Regions from separate parts of the Clostridium sp. LY3-2 genome, predicted to be linked through region 2. Evidence: riboswitches for the same ligand, from Rfam matches in the RefSeq annotation. Region 2 holds a riboswitch; each other region holds the start of a gene.
What was found. A riboswitch is a leader RNA that binds a small molecule or an ion and turns the genes downstream of it on or off. The one in region 2 is predicted to bind lysine.
Positions count from the first base shown of each region.

Region 1 (5,197 bases), on a different contig from region 2:
TGGGAATAGGATATGTTTTATGTATAGGACTTGGAATGGTAGACTTTACTTTAGTTAAAGAATCAAGTTTCTTTGCAATTCCTAAAATTTTAGAATATGGAGTAAACTTTAACCCAGCATACGCTTTAGCATTTATTCCAGCATATTTTGTAACTACAGTAGAAACTGTTGGATGTTTATCTACAATTTGCGAAGTATCAAAGGTTGATTCAAGTAAAGATAGATTATCAAGAGGAGTTTTAGCAGATGGTGTTGGAAGTATGGCAGCAGGTCTAGTTGGATCTTTTCCAAACACAACATTTAGCCAAAACGTAGGATTAATTCCTTTAACTAGAAATGCAAGTAGATCAGTTGCTACTATGGCAGGTATATTACTTATCCTTTTAGGATTTTCACCTAAGTTTGCAGCTTTTATAAACATAATGCCTCAACCTGTACTAGGTGGAGTTGGAATAGTTATGTTTGGAACTATTGCAGCAGCTGGAATTAAAACTTTAAGTAAGGTAAATATAAATAACAGAAATTTATTAATTATTGCAACTTCTTTAGGGCTTGGACTTGGAGTAACATTTAGACCAGAACTTATAAGTGGACTACCTGAAGGTTTAAAGATGGTATTTTCATCAGGAATAACAACAGGAACAATAACTGCACTTTTACTTAATATAATTTTAAAGGAAGAATCAGAAAAAGAAGAGGAATCAGAAATTGTAAAAGTAGAAGAAGAAGTTTCAAAGAAAAGTTCAATATCAGTAGATATTAATGACAGAGAAGTTACTGCATAAATTTTATAAAAACACCGTAAGCTAGAGTTAATAGCTTACGGTGTTTTTTATTTTAAGAGATATATTAATTTTAAGAGGTCTAATGGTTTAATCATTATATTATATGTATTAAAATATAAATGTGACTTATTAATAAATTAATTAGGGGGATAAAGGGTGAATTAAATGCAAGAGTTTATAAAAAACAAGAATATAGAAATAATATATGATATTTTCATAGGTTTTTTATCAGTTATAGCGGTTTTAGTCGTGGTTTTAAATTTTAATAAAGGTGTATCAAGTGAGCAATCAATGTTTTTAGAAAGGGCTGATAACATAATCTATGTGATTTTTTTAATAGATGGAATTATTAAATGTTTTTTGGTTAAAGAACCTTTAAAATTTATAAGAAAAAATAAAATAGATTATATAGCGTTAATTCCTTTTCAATTTTTTATTAGTGGAAGCTTTGGAAGCATATTTAAACTTCTTAGAGTAGTAACTTATATACTTAGGATTTTAGATAATATGAAAGTATTTTTATTTTCTACAGGATTTCTTCAATTAATAATTTTTACTGGGTTTATAACAGCTTTAGGTTCTTTTACTATATACTTCTTTGAAAAGGGTAAAGGAAACATAGAGTGCTATAGTGATGCTCTTTGGTTAAGTTTAGTTACATTAACTACTGTAGGATATGGAGATGTAAGTCCAAGTACTGCAGAAGGAAAGCTTATTGCTGTAATGTTAATGTTATCTGGAATAGGATTTTTATCTATGTTAACCTCAACTATATCAACTTACATAATCGGTCTTAAGAAAAATCGATATAGTGATTTGAAGAAAGAAGATGAAAAAGTATATTTAGATATAACTGAATTAAGCGATGAAAAGCGAGAAACTTTAAAAAAATTCTATGAGTTCCTAAAAGAAGAATAAAAAATGCGAACATTTGTTCGTATTTTTTCTACTTTTAGCTAAGTTTTACATATATAATATATGTAGAGATTAGTTAAGGGGGAATAAAAAGGTATGGAATTAATCTTAAAAGCTAAAAATAATGATGAAATTTCAAAAAATATTATTATTAATAAATATAAGCCACTTTTATATAAAAATTTAAATAAGTATAAGTATATAGTAGGGTATGAGTTTGAAGATTTATATCAATATGGGGTACTAACTATATTAAAAGCTATAAAAGAATTTGATGAAGAAAAAAGTAGTTCTTTTGGAGCATATTTAAAGTTTGCTTTAAATAATAATTTCGCCTACCTTTGTAGAAGGGAAAACGACGAAAACAAAAAGACTACTAGTTTAAATGTAACAAATGAAGAAGGCTTAGAAATAATAGACTTATTAGAAGATGAGAAAACTATTGAAAAGATTTATATGGAAAATATGGAAGTTCAGAGGCTATTAGACTCTATAGAAAAGTTAGATATAGAAGAAAAAGAACTTTGCAAGCATTTAATTAAAGATGAATCTAGAGGTAGCCTTAAGAATTTTTCAGATAATAAAAATATTCCGTATCATAAAATTTTATATAGAAAAAAAGTATTAAGTAAAAAATTAAAAGCTATACTAAAAAATGTATAATAGATAAAAGACTAGATAATTAAAAGTATATTATAAATAAACTGTAAACAATTTCAAAATATAAAATTATTATATGGATAATTGATAAATAGATAATTTATTAAAAAACAATTTTATAGACAAATAATAATACTATTTGACATTTTTCTGAGATTTGTTACAATTACGTAGTAGAATTAAATATTGGGTAAGATAGAGGTCGCAATAATGAAAAGTAGTATTAAGGAGTAAAGCAGCAGTGAATTAATATGAAAGGCATTGTTGCCGAAGTGTATATATAAAGCTTTAAAAATATACGCTGGTTTTGTATAAAATATATGCAAGACTGTCACAAAAAAATTTGTGGAGTGCTATCTTTGTTGTTTGTAATTCAAGCTCAAAGACTAGCCTTTGGGTTATTTTTTTACCCTAGACATCTTAGGAGGAAAAAATGGAAGAAAGAAATTTAAAAAAAGAGATTGGCCTGTTTATGGCTACCATGCTTGTTTGTGGTAACATGATAGGTTCTGGAGTATTTATGCTTCCAGCGACCTTAGCGCAATTATCAGGGCCAATGGCAACAATTATTGCTTGGGTTATAACATCATTAGGTTCAATCCTTATAGCGTTATCCTTTGCGAACTTAGGATCAAAGTTTACAGTTACTGGAGGTCCTTACCAATATACTAAACACGCCTTTGGAGAATTTGCAGGGTTTTTATGTGCATGGTTATACTGGAACGGTTCATGGATTGGAAATGCAGCTATTTTAGTAGCTCTTACAAGTTATAGTGCAGCTATTATACCAGCTTTATCAAATCCACTATATTCAATTATCTTTTCAAGTGCTATGCTTTGGATTTTCACAATAATCAATATTGTTGGTGTTAAACAAGCTGGTAAACTTCAAACTATAGCAACAGTATTTAAAATTGCATTCTTTGCTATATTTGTAGTAGTAGCTTTATTACATTTTAATGTAGCTAATATAACACCTATGATACCAACAGGAAAAGGATTAAATACTATTCCTCTTGCAGCAACTTCAACTTTATGGGCTTTCGTAGGTCTAGAAAGTGCAAGTGTTACAGCAGGTGAAATTAAAAATCCAGAGAAAAACGTTAAAAAGAGTACTATTTACGGAATGATAATTGCAGCTTGTGTTTATATATTAATAAGTGTTGCAAGTATGGGCGCTATGCCAAATGCTGAACTTGCACAAAGTCAAGCACCGCTTACTGATATATTAACAAATATTTTAGGTTCATCAATCGGTAGACCAATAACAATTGCAGTTGTAATTTGTATATTAGGTACAACAATAGGTTGGCTTTTATCTACAGCTCGTGTTGCTTTTGCAGCAGGAGAAGATGGAGTATTCCCAAAATTCTTTGGAAAGCTTCACCCAGTTCATAAAACACCAGCTAATGCATTAATTGCAGGGTCAGTTTTAGTTAATATATTATTAGTTATGAATTTCCAAAAGAGTATGGTATCAGCATTTACTTTTATAACATTACTTGCTACGCTATCATTCTTACCAATATATTTATTAACTTCTTGTGCTGAAATAATGCTAATGTTTAAAAAAGGTGAGAAGTTTAACTTTGGAATATTCGTAAAGAGAGCATTTATTCCTTTATTAGCATTTATTTATTCTGTTTGGACTATTTATGGATCTGGTGCAGAAACAGTAATGTGGGGATTCATCCTTATGTTAATCGGCGTACCTTTTTATATATTTAACTACCACAAGAATAAATTAGATACACAAAATACAGATATTATTTAAAAGATTAGCTACCTAATTTTGAATTAATCACTTAAGGGTTTTAAGGAAGATTCATTTTAGGTAGTTTTTTTGCGTCTTAAATATTTATAGAAGATATATTTTCAAAGTATTAAAACCTTTAAAAGTAAATACAAAGTTATAAAAATTAATACCTTTATTTTAATTATTCTCTTTTAGCATAAATATATAATTACATCAATATACTTATGTTAAGGAGGGGAAGATATGGGTAAAATCAGTCTTTGTATAATAGCTAAGGATGAAGAAAAACTTATTTCTAATGCAATAAATAGTGCTAAAGATTTTGTAGATGAGATTATAGTTGTAGATACAGGTTCTAAAGATAGAACGGTAGAGATAGCAAAATCATTTACAGATAAAGTATTTAAAGTGAATTTTGAAAATGATTTTTCAAAGATAAGAAACTTTGGAATATCTAAAGCAAACTCAGAGTGGGTGCTATTTTTAGATTGCGATGAGGAATTAGATAGTTTTAGTTCGGAAAATTTAAAAAATGTAATAGAAGATGAATATGTAGCTATAAGTTTTAGAGTAAGTGGAATTTTAGATAGGGTTAAGAGAAGCGCCGTTAATGATATTAGATTAATTAAAAAAGATAGAGATATATTTTTTAGCGGAAAAATCGGGGAGAGTGCCTTAAAATCAATAATAAATACCTTTGGGCGAGAAAAAATTAATTACACAACTTTAGAAATAAAGCACTTTGGAAATGATAAGAATTTAGTGAATTTAGAAAGTAAGGTTTCTAGAAATTTAAAGATATATAATTCAATTAATAATAAAGAAAGAGATGGAGAATATTATTTTAAGCTAGGAAACGAATATGGAAGGCTAAATAATTTTAAAAAAGCCCTTGAGATGTATAACATATCCCTTTTAAAATGCGACTGTGGAGATTGGATTGAAGAATTACCAAGACTTATTATAAATAAAGTAAAAGCTCTTCATATGCTTAAATGTTTTGATGAAGAAGAGATGTTTATAAGTAAATGGTTAAAGGTATATAAGGAATTTAAGGATTTGTATTTTATGAAGACACTTC
Region 1 is NZ_JAMDLQ010000005.1:429-5,625, reverse strand. It holds gene M4I33_RS00290 (uracil-xanthine permease family protein) at 1-785, shown strand, start outside; gene M4I33_RS00285 (potassium channel family protein) at 951-1,703, shown strand; gene M4I33_RS00280 (sigma-70 family RNA polymerase sigma factor) at 1,797-2,363, shown strand; lysine riboswitch at 2,549-2,724, shown strand; gene M4I33_RS00275 (APC family permease) at 2,794-4,134, shown strand; gene M4I33_RS00270 (glycosyltransferase family 2 protein) at 4,360-5,197, shown strand, end outside.
Region 1: another riboswitch for lysine. It lies ahead of M4I33_RS00275 (APC family permease); the one in region 2 lies ahead of lysA (diaminopimelate decarboxylase).

Region 2 (5,197 bases):
ATTTTTATATCCTCCGTAGGTGAAGGTTCTAGCTATTCCTATAGCGCCTATAGCATCTAATCTATCAGCATCTTGAACTACTTTTCCTTCTATAGTTTGCTGAAAGGAGTCTGTAACTCCGCCTTTAAAAGACATAGTATTTATTATAGAAGTTATTTTTTCTATATCTTCTTTAGGTAAAGACAAGCTTTTTAAAAATTCTTCGATTAAGGAAGTATCGGTTAAATTGTCTTTTGTGAATTTGTGATCTCCTATATCGTGTAAGAGTGCAGTTAAACTTACTATAAATTCGTCCGCATTTTCTTCTTTAGCGAGCTTTAAAGAAAGGTTATAAACTCTCTCGATATGAAAAAAGTCGTGCCCACTTCCTTCGTTTTTTAGTTTTTCGTATACAAAGTCACGTGTTTTACTTATTATAATATCTTTATCCAAAGTTTAAACACCTTCTTTTCTTAAAATATCAATTCTAAGTAAGTTATCTGTGTAAGAAACATTAGCCGTATCTACCATCATTCCAACTAAAGTTAAAGCAGAATCAAATTCGCTATCTCCACCTAAGTGCCAATAATACTCTTCTATTTCGTGCTGCCTTTGAGTGTTTAATGAATTTTTTAGCATCTCTAAAGGTTCTTCTTTAAAGTCGTATATTATTGCCTCTATATAAATATTAGAAAAGGCATTATCTTCTGCTGTGTGCATATTTACAGTTACGTTTTTGCAATCATAATGATAACAATAAGACATTAATTCGTTGATTATTTTTAGATTTCTTTCGATTTTAAACTTCATCTTTTTTCACGTCCTTTTTAAATGTTGTAATTAAAGGTATAAGTATCATTGCGACTAAGCCTCCTGCTAAACCATTATTATAAAGGTTTAAACCTCCGTGTAAGTAGCCAACGTTCATAACTAAAAATACGTGAAGTATTCCAGAAAGTATACCTATTTTGTATCCGAACTTACCAGATATAGGAGCAAGGCAAGTACTAAAAAGTATTGCAAGAGAAAGGCTAGGACTATAAACTGGTTCTGGATAAATAATAGCTGCAAGAGTTGCACCTAGCATTACTGGGATTATATTTTTTAAGTGTTTACCAAAAGCCCCAAAGCCCATGATTGTCATAATTCCAGCTATAATAGGTCCGTTTATATCAGCGCCTAAAACTAAAATATATAGGGTTGAAAAAATTCCAACTAGCCCCATATTTATATAAGCTGTTCCTCCGTAAAGAATATAAAAGTCAGAAACTAATCTTCCAGGATGTTTAACTAAAGATTTTAAGTTATTTATGTTATTATTTCCAATATAAAACCCGATTATTATTAAATAAATACATATAATAATTAATAGAATAGATAAAATAAGTGAATTATCTCTATCCCAAATTAATCTAGCTTCAAAATTTATTCCAAAAGATCTAAAAGCAGACATAACAAGTGTTGCTAAAAGCCCACTTGCAAAACCTATATTATAAAGGTTAAAGCCACCGTGTGCTGAAATACAATGGGTAGCAATAGGCGATAAAATAAACCCTATAAATATCCCAAGAACCGAACCACAAGCTAAACTTACAAAAATATTATCAGAAACAAATGAAAGTTGACTTGAAGTTGGAGCTAGTGTAGTCGATAACATCATAACTAAGGAATAGTTAAGTAAGGGTTGCTTTTGATATCTTGCAAAAAGTGCAACACCTATCATTATCGGCCAAATATTCAAAAGATTTTTACCAAAAAACGAAAATCCTGTCATAAGCCAAAGAGCTATGATTGTAGAACCGTTTGCTTTGATTTTAAGTTTTATAAGGATAAATGTGCAGATTAAACTAGTTAAAGCTGCGTTTACAAGAGTCGCCCCTACACCACCAATTTCGATATAATCTGTTATAAGTATATCTGGTGTAAGTATTATATTTTTTAGACCGTTTAGAATCTCATACGGACTATCTAAAAAAAATGCGACAATAATCATAAAAAGGTATATAATGGTAAATACGAGATAAGGATTAGAAAACTTACTCCTTAAATTCAATAATAAGCACCTCCAAAAAAAATAGCTTTAATAATATTATATTAAAGGAATGGAGTATTTGCTAGAAAAAATGTGGATTTAGGAGAAAAAAATATTTTCAAAGAGATAATTAGGGTATATAATAAAGTTTAAGCCAATTTGAAAGAAAAGGAGTGTATTTGGATGAAAAGGGAAAAGTTTGTACCGGAGTTTAATGGCGTTTTAAGAAGCCATATGGTTAGACTTCCAAAAGTAATTAGAGACTGTAGTGGGATTAGCATATTTGGTAGAAGGATTAAATCGATATTGTTCTCCACGGATGTAGCAATGATTAAAAATACTGATGCTGATGCTGTAATTGCAGTCTATCCATTTACACCACAACCAAAGATAACAGAAGCTATTATGATAGCTGCAGATATACCTGTGTTTTGTGGCGTAGGTGGCGGACTTACAAGTGGTATAAGGGTAATAAACTTAGCTTTAGATGCAGAATTTAAAGGGGCTATTGGAGTTGTTGTAAACCAACCAACACCAAATGATATAGTTAAAAAGATAGCTGAAACTATAGACGTGCCTTTAATTGTTACAGTAGTATCAGAAGAAGAAGATATAGAAGCTAGAATAAATTCTGGTGCATCTATATTAAATGTATCAGGAGGAGCAAACACAGTAAATATAGTTAAAAAAATTAGAAGTATTGCTCCATTTTTCCCAATTATTGCAACAGGGGGACCGACTGACGAGACTATAAAAGAAACTATTGAAGCTGGTGCAAATGCAATAACATATACACCTAGACATTCAAGTGAAATTATGAGTGATAGGATGGATATTTATAGAGAAAGAGAAGAGGGAAATTAAATAAAATAAAAAAAAGTATTGAATTAATTTTTAAATATGGTATCATAATGAATAAAAGTTGAATAAAATGGTAAAAGAAGACAAACCTAGGGTAGAGGTGCTAGAGTTAAGAGTAACTGCTAAGAGCTGGCAAGCGTTTATTAGTAGTGAAAGGAGCAATAGCCGAAGCTTTAAAATTTTTGCAAGATTTTATTGCTGGGTATGTGCATAATATGTACATAACTGTCACATAACGTGGAGTGCTACAGAGGAGAGCTAGTAAAATGCTTTTATAAAAATATTTAAGTTGCATATATCAATAAGCAAAGTATATTTATAAATGGATTTCTAGAACCTTTATTACACGATATTACCCGTCACAGTTTTTTAAACTGTGACGTTTTGTTTTAATTTAGTAGAGTGGAGGAAAAATCTATGAAATTATTTGGTAGTATGCAAACAGAGGAAAATCAATTATTAATTGGGGGCGTAAAAGCAACGGAACTTACAAGGGAGTTTAAAACTCCTTTATATGTTATGGATGAGGGACTAATTAGAGAAAACTGCAAAGAGTTTTTTAATAGTTTTAAATGTGAGGAAAATGGAAACAGGGTAACTTACGCTGGGAAAGCCTTTATAACAGGCTGGATGTGTAAGATTATAAAAGAGGAGGGTCTTTATTTAGATGTAGTTTCAGGTGGGGAACTGTATACTGCATATAGATCTGAATTTCCATTAGAAAAAGTGTTATTTCACGGTAACAACAAAACATTAGAAGAAATTGAACTTGGAATAAAACTAGGGGTAGGAGTATTTGTTGTTGATAACATGTACGAAATAGAAAACCTAGATAAAATAGCTAAAAAATACGACAAAATTCAAAAAGTGTACATGAGAATAACTCCAGGAGTTGAAGCTCACACTCACGAATATATAAAAACAGGGCAGATAGATTCAAAATTTGGATTTACTCCTTTAGATAATAATATTATAAATTCAGTTAAAGAAGTTTTAAGTTATGAAAACATAGAACTTTCAGGTCTTCATTGTCATATAGGGTCTCAGATATTTGAATTAGAGCCTTTTGAAGATGCTGCAGAAATTATGCTAAATTTTATTAACGATATAAAAGAAGAAACAGGGCATACAATCAAAGACCTAGATTTAGGTGGAGGGTTTGGAATTTACTATGTAGAAGGAGACACTCCAAAAAAAATAAAAGAATATTGCAACGCTATATTGGAAAAAACTAGAAAAGTATGTCATAATCTAAATATGGAAATTCCAAATCTTGTTATAGAACCTGGTAGATCTATAGTAGGGAACGCAGGAACAACTCTTTATACTGCAGGGTCTATAAAAGATATAAAAGATGTAAGAAAATATGTATCTGTAGATGGTGGAATGACAGATAATATAAGAACTGCACTTTATGATGCAGAATATGAATGCATAGTATCTAATAATGTTTTAGATGATATCACAGAAGAAGTGACTATATGCGGAAAATGCTGTGAGTCAGGTGATATTCTAATAAAGGATATAAGATTACCTAAAATTAATAGTGGAGATATAATAGCTATACCTACAACTGGCGCTTATTGTTTTTCTATGGCAAGCAATTACAACAAAATTCCAAAAGGTGCTGTAGTTTCTGTTATGGATGGAGAGGCTAAATTAGTTTGTAAAAGGGAGAGCTATGAAGACATCATTAAAAATGAAGTAATCTAATTTATAGATTTTTGAAAGGGTTATTTATGAATGGGGTTAAGAAGGTATTTTTAGAGTGGTTTTTTCCTGTAGCATTAGCTATAACTATTGCTATACTTATAAACAAATTTTTAGTGTTTAATATTGAAGTTCCTACAGGTTCTATGAAACCTACTATAGAACCTGGGGATAAGTTTGTAGCTAGTAGAATTTATAATTTTGAAAATATAAAAAGGGGAGATATCTTAATTTTTGATTCAAACTTTGAAAATTCAGTTTATATTAAAAGGGTTATAGGGTTACCTAAAGAAACAGTAGATATTAAATCAGGAAAAGTTTTTGTAGATGGAAAAGAAATTGAAGAGGATTATGTTAAGTTTCCAAAAGAAACAAACGAACATTTTGAAGTTCCAGAAGGCTCTTATCTTTTTTTAGGAGATAATAGAGCAGACTCTAAAGATGCGAGGTATTGGGATAATCCTTATATTAAAAAAGAAGCTATAAAAGGGAAAGCACAAATTAGAATATACCCTTTTAATAAGATGGGAAGTATAGAATGAAAATGTCTCTATTTAATATAGAGGCTTTTTTTATTTTAAATGTGAAAGTTTAATTGAAAAAAACGTGAAGGTG
Region 2 is NZ_JAMDLQ010000010.1:133,816-139,012, reverse strand. It holds gene M4I33_RS02705 (HD domain-containing protein) at 1-432, opposite strand, end outside; gene M4I33_RS02700 (hypothetical protein) at 436-789, opposite strand; gene M4I33_RS02695 (DUF1576 domain-containing protein) at 779-2,032, opposite strand; gene M4I33_RS02690 (hydrolase) at 2,195-2,875, shown strand; lysine riboswitch at 2,960-3,128, shown strand; gene lysA (diaminopimelate decarboxylase) at 3,290-4,585, shown strand; gene lepB (signal peptidase I) at 4,612-5,124, shown strand.

Region 3 (5,197 bases), on a different contig from region 2:
TCAACATCTTCTGATTTTTTAAGTAATAACTTAGGTAATTCAAAATGTAAAACATCATTCTTATAAGATATATTAAGTCTTGATATATCTACATCTGGAACGTAAAAAGTCCTTCTAAATCTATTATCTGCAAAAGAATTTATATAGTTATCAAGTTTTACTTTAACGTCTATATAATCATCTTTATAATCAATTATTAAATCCCTTTTATCTACCCCTGGGAATAACCCCTCGATAACAAACTTATCATCATACTCATTCATAAATAATTTTATATCATCTAATTCTATCATCGGCACGTCATTATAACTTTCTAATCTATCTATAGTTTGAAAAATATCATTAACAAACGTTACTGAAAAAACTTCTCCAAATATGCCCCCACTTGTAAAAAACATCATTTTCTCCTTTATATAATATTTCTCTATAATAATATATTTATATGTGATGTTTTTTGATACAAAAAGGTTTATGTATTTTAAAGATATTAAAAGAGAGTGCTGTTATAGCACTCTCTTTTTAAGCTAATTATTAAGTATTATCTACAGGCTTTCCAATAAATCTTACTGCTACAGTCATTACTAGTATTGCTACTGGTAATACTATATATACTGGTATATTTAACCCAACTGGTATATACCCAAATAGTATTGTAAATCCAGCTACAAAAAGTGCATACCACATTTGAGTTTTAACGTGTTCTATGTGATCACATCCAGATCCCATAGAAGAAAGTATAGTTGTATCTGAAATAGGTGAACAGTGATCTCCGAAAATCGCACCTGTTAATACCGCGCTTGTACTCATTACTATATATCCCATATCAGGTGATATTGAATTAGCTAAAGGAATTGCAAGTGGCATAAGTATTCCCATAGTTCCGTATGCTGTTCCTGTTGCAAATGATATAACTGCACCTAGTATAAAAATAATACTTGGAAGTAAGAACATCGGTATAGAATCTGATAAAAGTGTTACTAAGTATTTAGCTGTTCCTAAATCTTTTATTACTGAACTTAAAGACCAAGCAAGTAATAAGATTACACCAGTTATAATAAGTCCTTTCATTCCATCAACCCAAACGTCAACCGCTTCTGAAACTGTAAAAATCTTTTTAGCTACAGCCATAACTATTGCAACTATAGATGCAAGAACTGCTGATTGGAAAAGTGCTGTTGAAGCATCTGCTGCACTAAAGGCTTGTTGAATTGAATTAAATGAAAATGGTGAATTTGAAATAAGTTCTATAAGTGCCTTATCTTCTCCTCCCATAATAGCTGTGTACCCGCTATAGTAAAAGCTTGCAAGGGCACTTACTATTAGAGTTCCTATCGGTATTATTGCATTCCAAACACTTAATTTAACACCTTCTTTAACTTGCATTTCATCTTCTGTTGTAAGATTTTCTAGTTCTGCTTTTGGTTCTTTTATTCCTTTTCTTGCTCTTATTTCAGCTTTTCTCATAGGTCCAAAATCTCTAAGCATAAGTGATGTAATAACTACAAATGCTAAAATTAAAATATTATAAAATCTATAAGGTATAGTTTGTAAAAATACTCCAAAAGCATCTACATTCATACCTATTTGAGTAAATGAATCGTTTATAAGTCCTACTTCTAATCCTATCCAAGTTGAAATTATAGCAAGCCCTGCTATAGGTGCTGCTGTTGCATCTATTATAAATGCAAGTCTTTCTCTAGAAATTCTAAGTTTATCTGCTACAGGTTTCATTATAGGTCCAACTATAAGTGAATTTGCATAATCATCAAAAAATACTAAAACTCCTAAAAACCAAGTTACTATTTGTGCACTTCTAGGTGTTTTTGCTCTCTTTGCAAGGGCTTCTGCTATAGCTCTTGCCCCTCCCATTTTAGCTACTAGATTTATAACTCCTCCAATTGCTAAAACTTGAATTATTATTCCTGCATTCCAAGGGTCTGCAAGTGAGTTTAAAACTCTTTGAATAAAATCTAAAAATGATCCTAAAATAGATGGTAAAAATGCATTATCTACAAGCTGTAGCATAAAGCACCCAGCTATCGTTCCTACAAATAACGATATGACTACATTTTTAGTTATAAATGCTAGTATTATAGCTACTAGCGGTGGAATTATAGTTAAAATTCCATAGTTCTCTGAATTTAAAGTGCCAGGGTCTACCTCAGCTGCAAACACCGTCACCCCTGTTCCTATTACAAGAACGAAAGTTAATAAAAATAATAAATAATTTCTGCTTTTTCTCATATTTAAAGCCCCCTCTTTTTATTTTGTGAATATTTGTAAGGCTCTAATATTTTTATATATTAAAAAGAACCTTGAGATAGCACTCAAGGTTCTACAGTTTCCGTAGAATCCATTGAATGATAGCTCAACACAAATTTAATCTGTGACAGTCTTATGCATATTATGCATAAACCCAGGATAGTAGATTAAAGCTTATCTAACTTCCTTCGGCGGCATTTCCTTTTATCTTACTTCAAAGTTTGCTTAAACTCCATAAGACTACTCTTAAAGGCCGCGCCTCTATCTCTTCAAATTATTCACTTATTAATTAAGTTAATTGTATAGTACTTTGTTATTTTTTGCAACGGTTTTTTAACACTTTATCATTTAAAATAACTAGTTTTGTCTTTTTTTCATAAAATCTTCAATTTCATTTACGCTTTTAATCATATCTTTAGTAAGAACTTCATTCCCACCAGATGTGATTAACACGTCATCTTCTATCCTAACTCCTATACCTTCTTCTGGTATGTAGATTCCTGGTTCTACTGTATAGACCATACCTGGTTTAAGAATTGTATTTCTACCTGGATTTTCTATATCGTGAGTATCTAACCCTAAGCTGTGACCTATACTGTGGAAATAGTATTTAGAAACTTCTGATTTATCTTTTATTAATCCAAGTTTTATACATTCTTCTGCAATCCAGTCTCTAGCTAAACTATTTATCTCTAAAAAGCTAACTTCTGGTTTTAGCTCTTTTATAACTTTTTCATTTACTCTTAAAACTGCTTCATAAACTTCCTTTTGTCTTTTTGAAAATTTGCCGTTTATAGGGAAAGTTCTTGATATATCAGCATTATAGTAATTAAATTGAGCTCCTAAATCAAATAACATTAAGTCCCCATCTTTTAATGTATCATCATTATCTACGTAGTGAAGAACTGTTGCATTTTTTCCAGCTGCTGCTATAGTTTTAAAAGCATAGTCAAAAACGCCTCTTCTTCTACATTCAAACTCAAAATAAGCTTCCATTTCATATTCTTTTAAGTTAGGTTTTATATTAGTCATAAGTGACTTAACACCCTCTATAGTTATAGCTATAGCTTTTCTCATTTCATCAATTTCCTCATCTGATTTAACTAATCTAAGACTTGCAAACTTTTGATAGATATTTTTTATAACTACACTAGGATATTTATTTTTTAATTTTTTTGAGAAGGTGCTAGCTATACTTGGAAGTGAATCAAAACTATCTCTTTCTAAATCAAGATAAATATTTATATCTTCACTTTCACCTATAATTTTATTTAAGTAACCTTTAAGCTCTCCTAAATATGAAACGTCTTTAATTCCATTTTTTTCTTCTAATTCTTCTTTTCTTATAGTCTTACCTAGCCATTTCTCTCTTTCTTCATCTATCTCTTTTATAAACATCTTTTCTATTATTTGATCATCTTTTTTATATGCTAAGAATATATGATCTTCTTCATCTATCCCTGTCATATAATAAAAGTTTCTGTTTGGCGTAAAACTATAACTCTCATCTGCTGTTTTTTTAGGTGCATTCCCTGCAAATAAGATTACAAGAGAATTATCACATATGTCTTCTAATAAATGCTTTCTGTTTCTTAGAAATACCTCTTTTTTCAATTTGCCATTCCTTCTTCCTTTAAAAGATTATATATTTAATATTTAATTTTATTCTACTGCAAGTACCCTAACTTTAACTACTCCCTCAAATTCATTTACTTTAAATAAGAATTTTTTAACATCACCTTTTATCTTTGATACGTCTAATGTTATTGTAACATTAGCTGTCATGTTTATAGGAATATCTTGATTAATTGTTAAAATATTTAACTTATTAGTTGCAATAAAGTCTAATACCTTAGATAAAACCCCAGCTTTATGTTCTAATAATAAAACTATTGTTATCTTCTTACTATTTACCCCATCTGACATTGGATATACTGCATCCTTATATTTATAATACGTGCTTCTACTTATACCTACTTTTTTTACACCTTCTGAGATGTCCTTAACCTTGCCTGTATGTATAAGCTCCTTAACTTCTATAACTTTATAGAATACATCAGGTAAAACTGATTCGTTTACCACATAAAATCTTTCTTCTTCCATAATTTTAGCCCCCAATTCTTTTTATTTATTATTTAAATATATAATCCCCATAGTTTTTACTTTAATATATTAATATTCTTTATAGCAATATATTTTTCCTTTTATTTACTAGAAATTTTATTATTTTAAAATATATTATGTATTTTTATATACTTATATGTTATCATATAAAAGACACTTGTGTATAGGAGGAAAACATATGAAAAAATTTGGTCTCATTCCGAAATTAATAATCGGCATAATTTTAGGAGTTTTAATAGGCTCTACTATGCCTAAAGAATTCGTGAGGATATTTGTAACCTTTAACTCAATTTTTGGAAACTTTTTAGGATTTATAATACCATTAATAATATTAGGTTTTGTTGTTTCAGGTATAGCAGATCTTGGTTCTTCAGCTGGAAAGATGCTTGGAGTTACTACGATTTTTGCTTACGGATCAACTATAATCGCTGGTCTTATTTCATACTTTGTCTCTTCAAAAACATTTCCTATGTTTATTTCACAAATGCAAAATATAGGCAATGCTAAAAACCCTGAAGAGAGCTTACTATCTCCTTATTTTGTGGTGGACATGCCCCCAATAATGCCAGTAATGACTGCTCTTTTAGTAGCATTTTTACTAGGGCTTGGGATAGCTTCAATAAAAGGAAAAACATTATATAATATGGCAAACGAATTCCAAGGTATAATTGAAAAAGTTATTAAGGTAGTTATTATCCCTTTAATACCTCTTCATATTTTAGGAATATTTGCTAACATGACTTACACTGGAGAAGTTAAAACAATCTTCTCAGTATTTTGGAAAGTATTTTTAATAATACTTGCAATGCAA
Region 3 is NZ_JAMDLQ010000025.1:115,629-120,825, reverse strand. It holds gene M4I33_RS08890 (Hsp20 family protein) at 1-398, opposite strand, end outside; gene M4I33_RS08885 (Na+/H+ antiporter NhaC family protein) at 532-2,244, opposite strand; lysine riboswitch at 2,357-2,534, opposite strand; gene M4I33_RS08880 (aminopeptidase P family protein) at 2,620-3,876, opposite strand; gene M4I33_RS08875 (ACT domain-containing protein) at 3,925-4,365, opposite strand; gene M4I33_RS08870 (dicarboxylate/amino acid:cation symporter) at 4,565-5,197, shown strand, end outside.
Region 3: another riboswitch for lysine. It lies ahead of M4I33_RS08885 (Na+/H+ antiporter NhaC family protein); the one in region 2 lies ahead of lysA (diaminopimelate decarboxylase).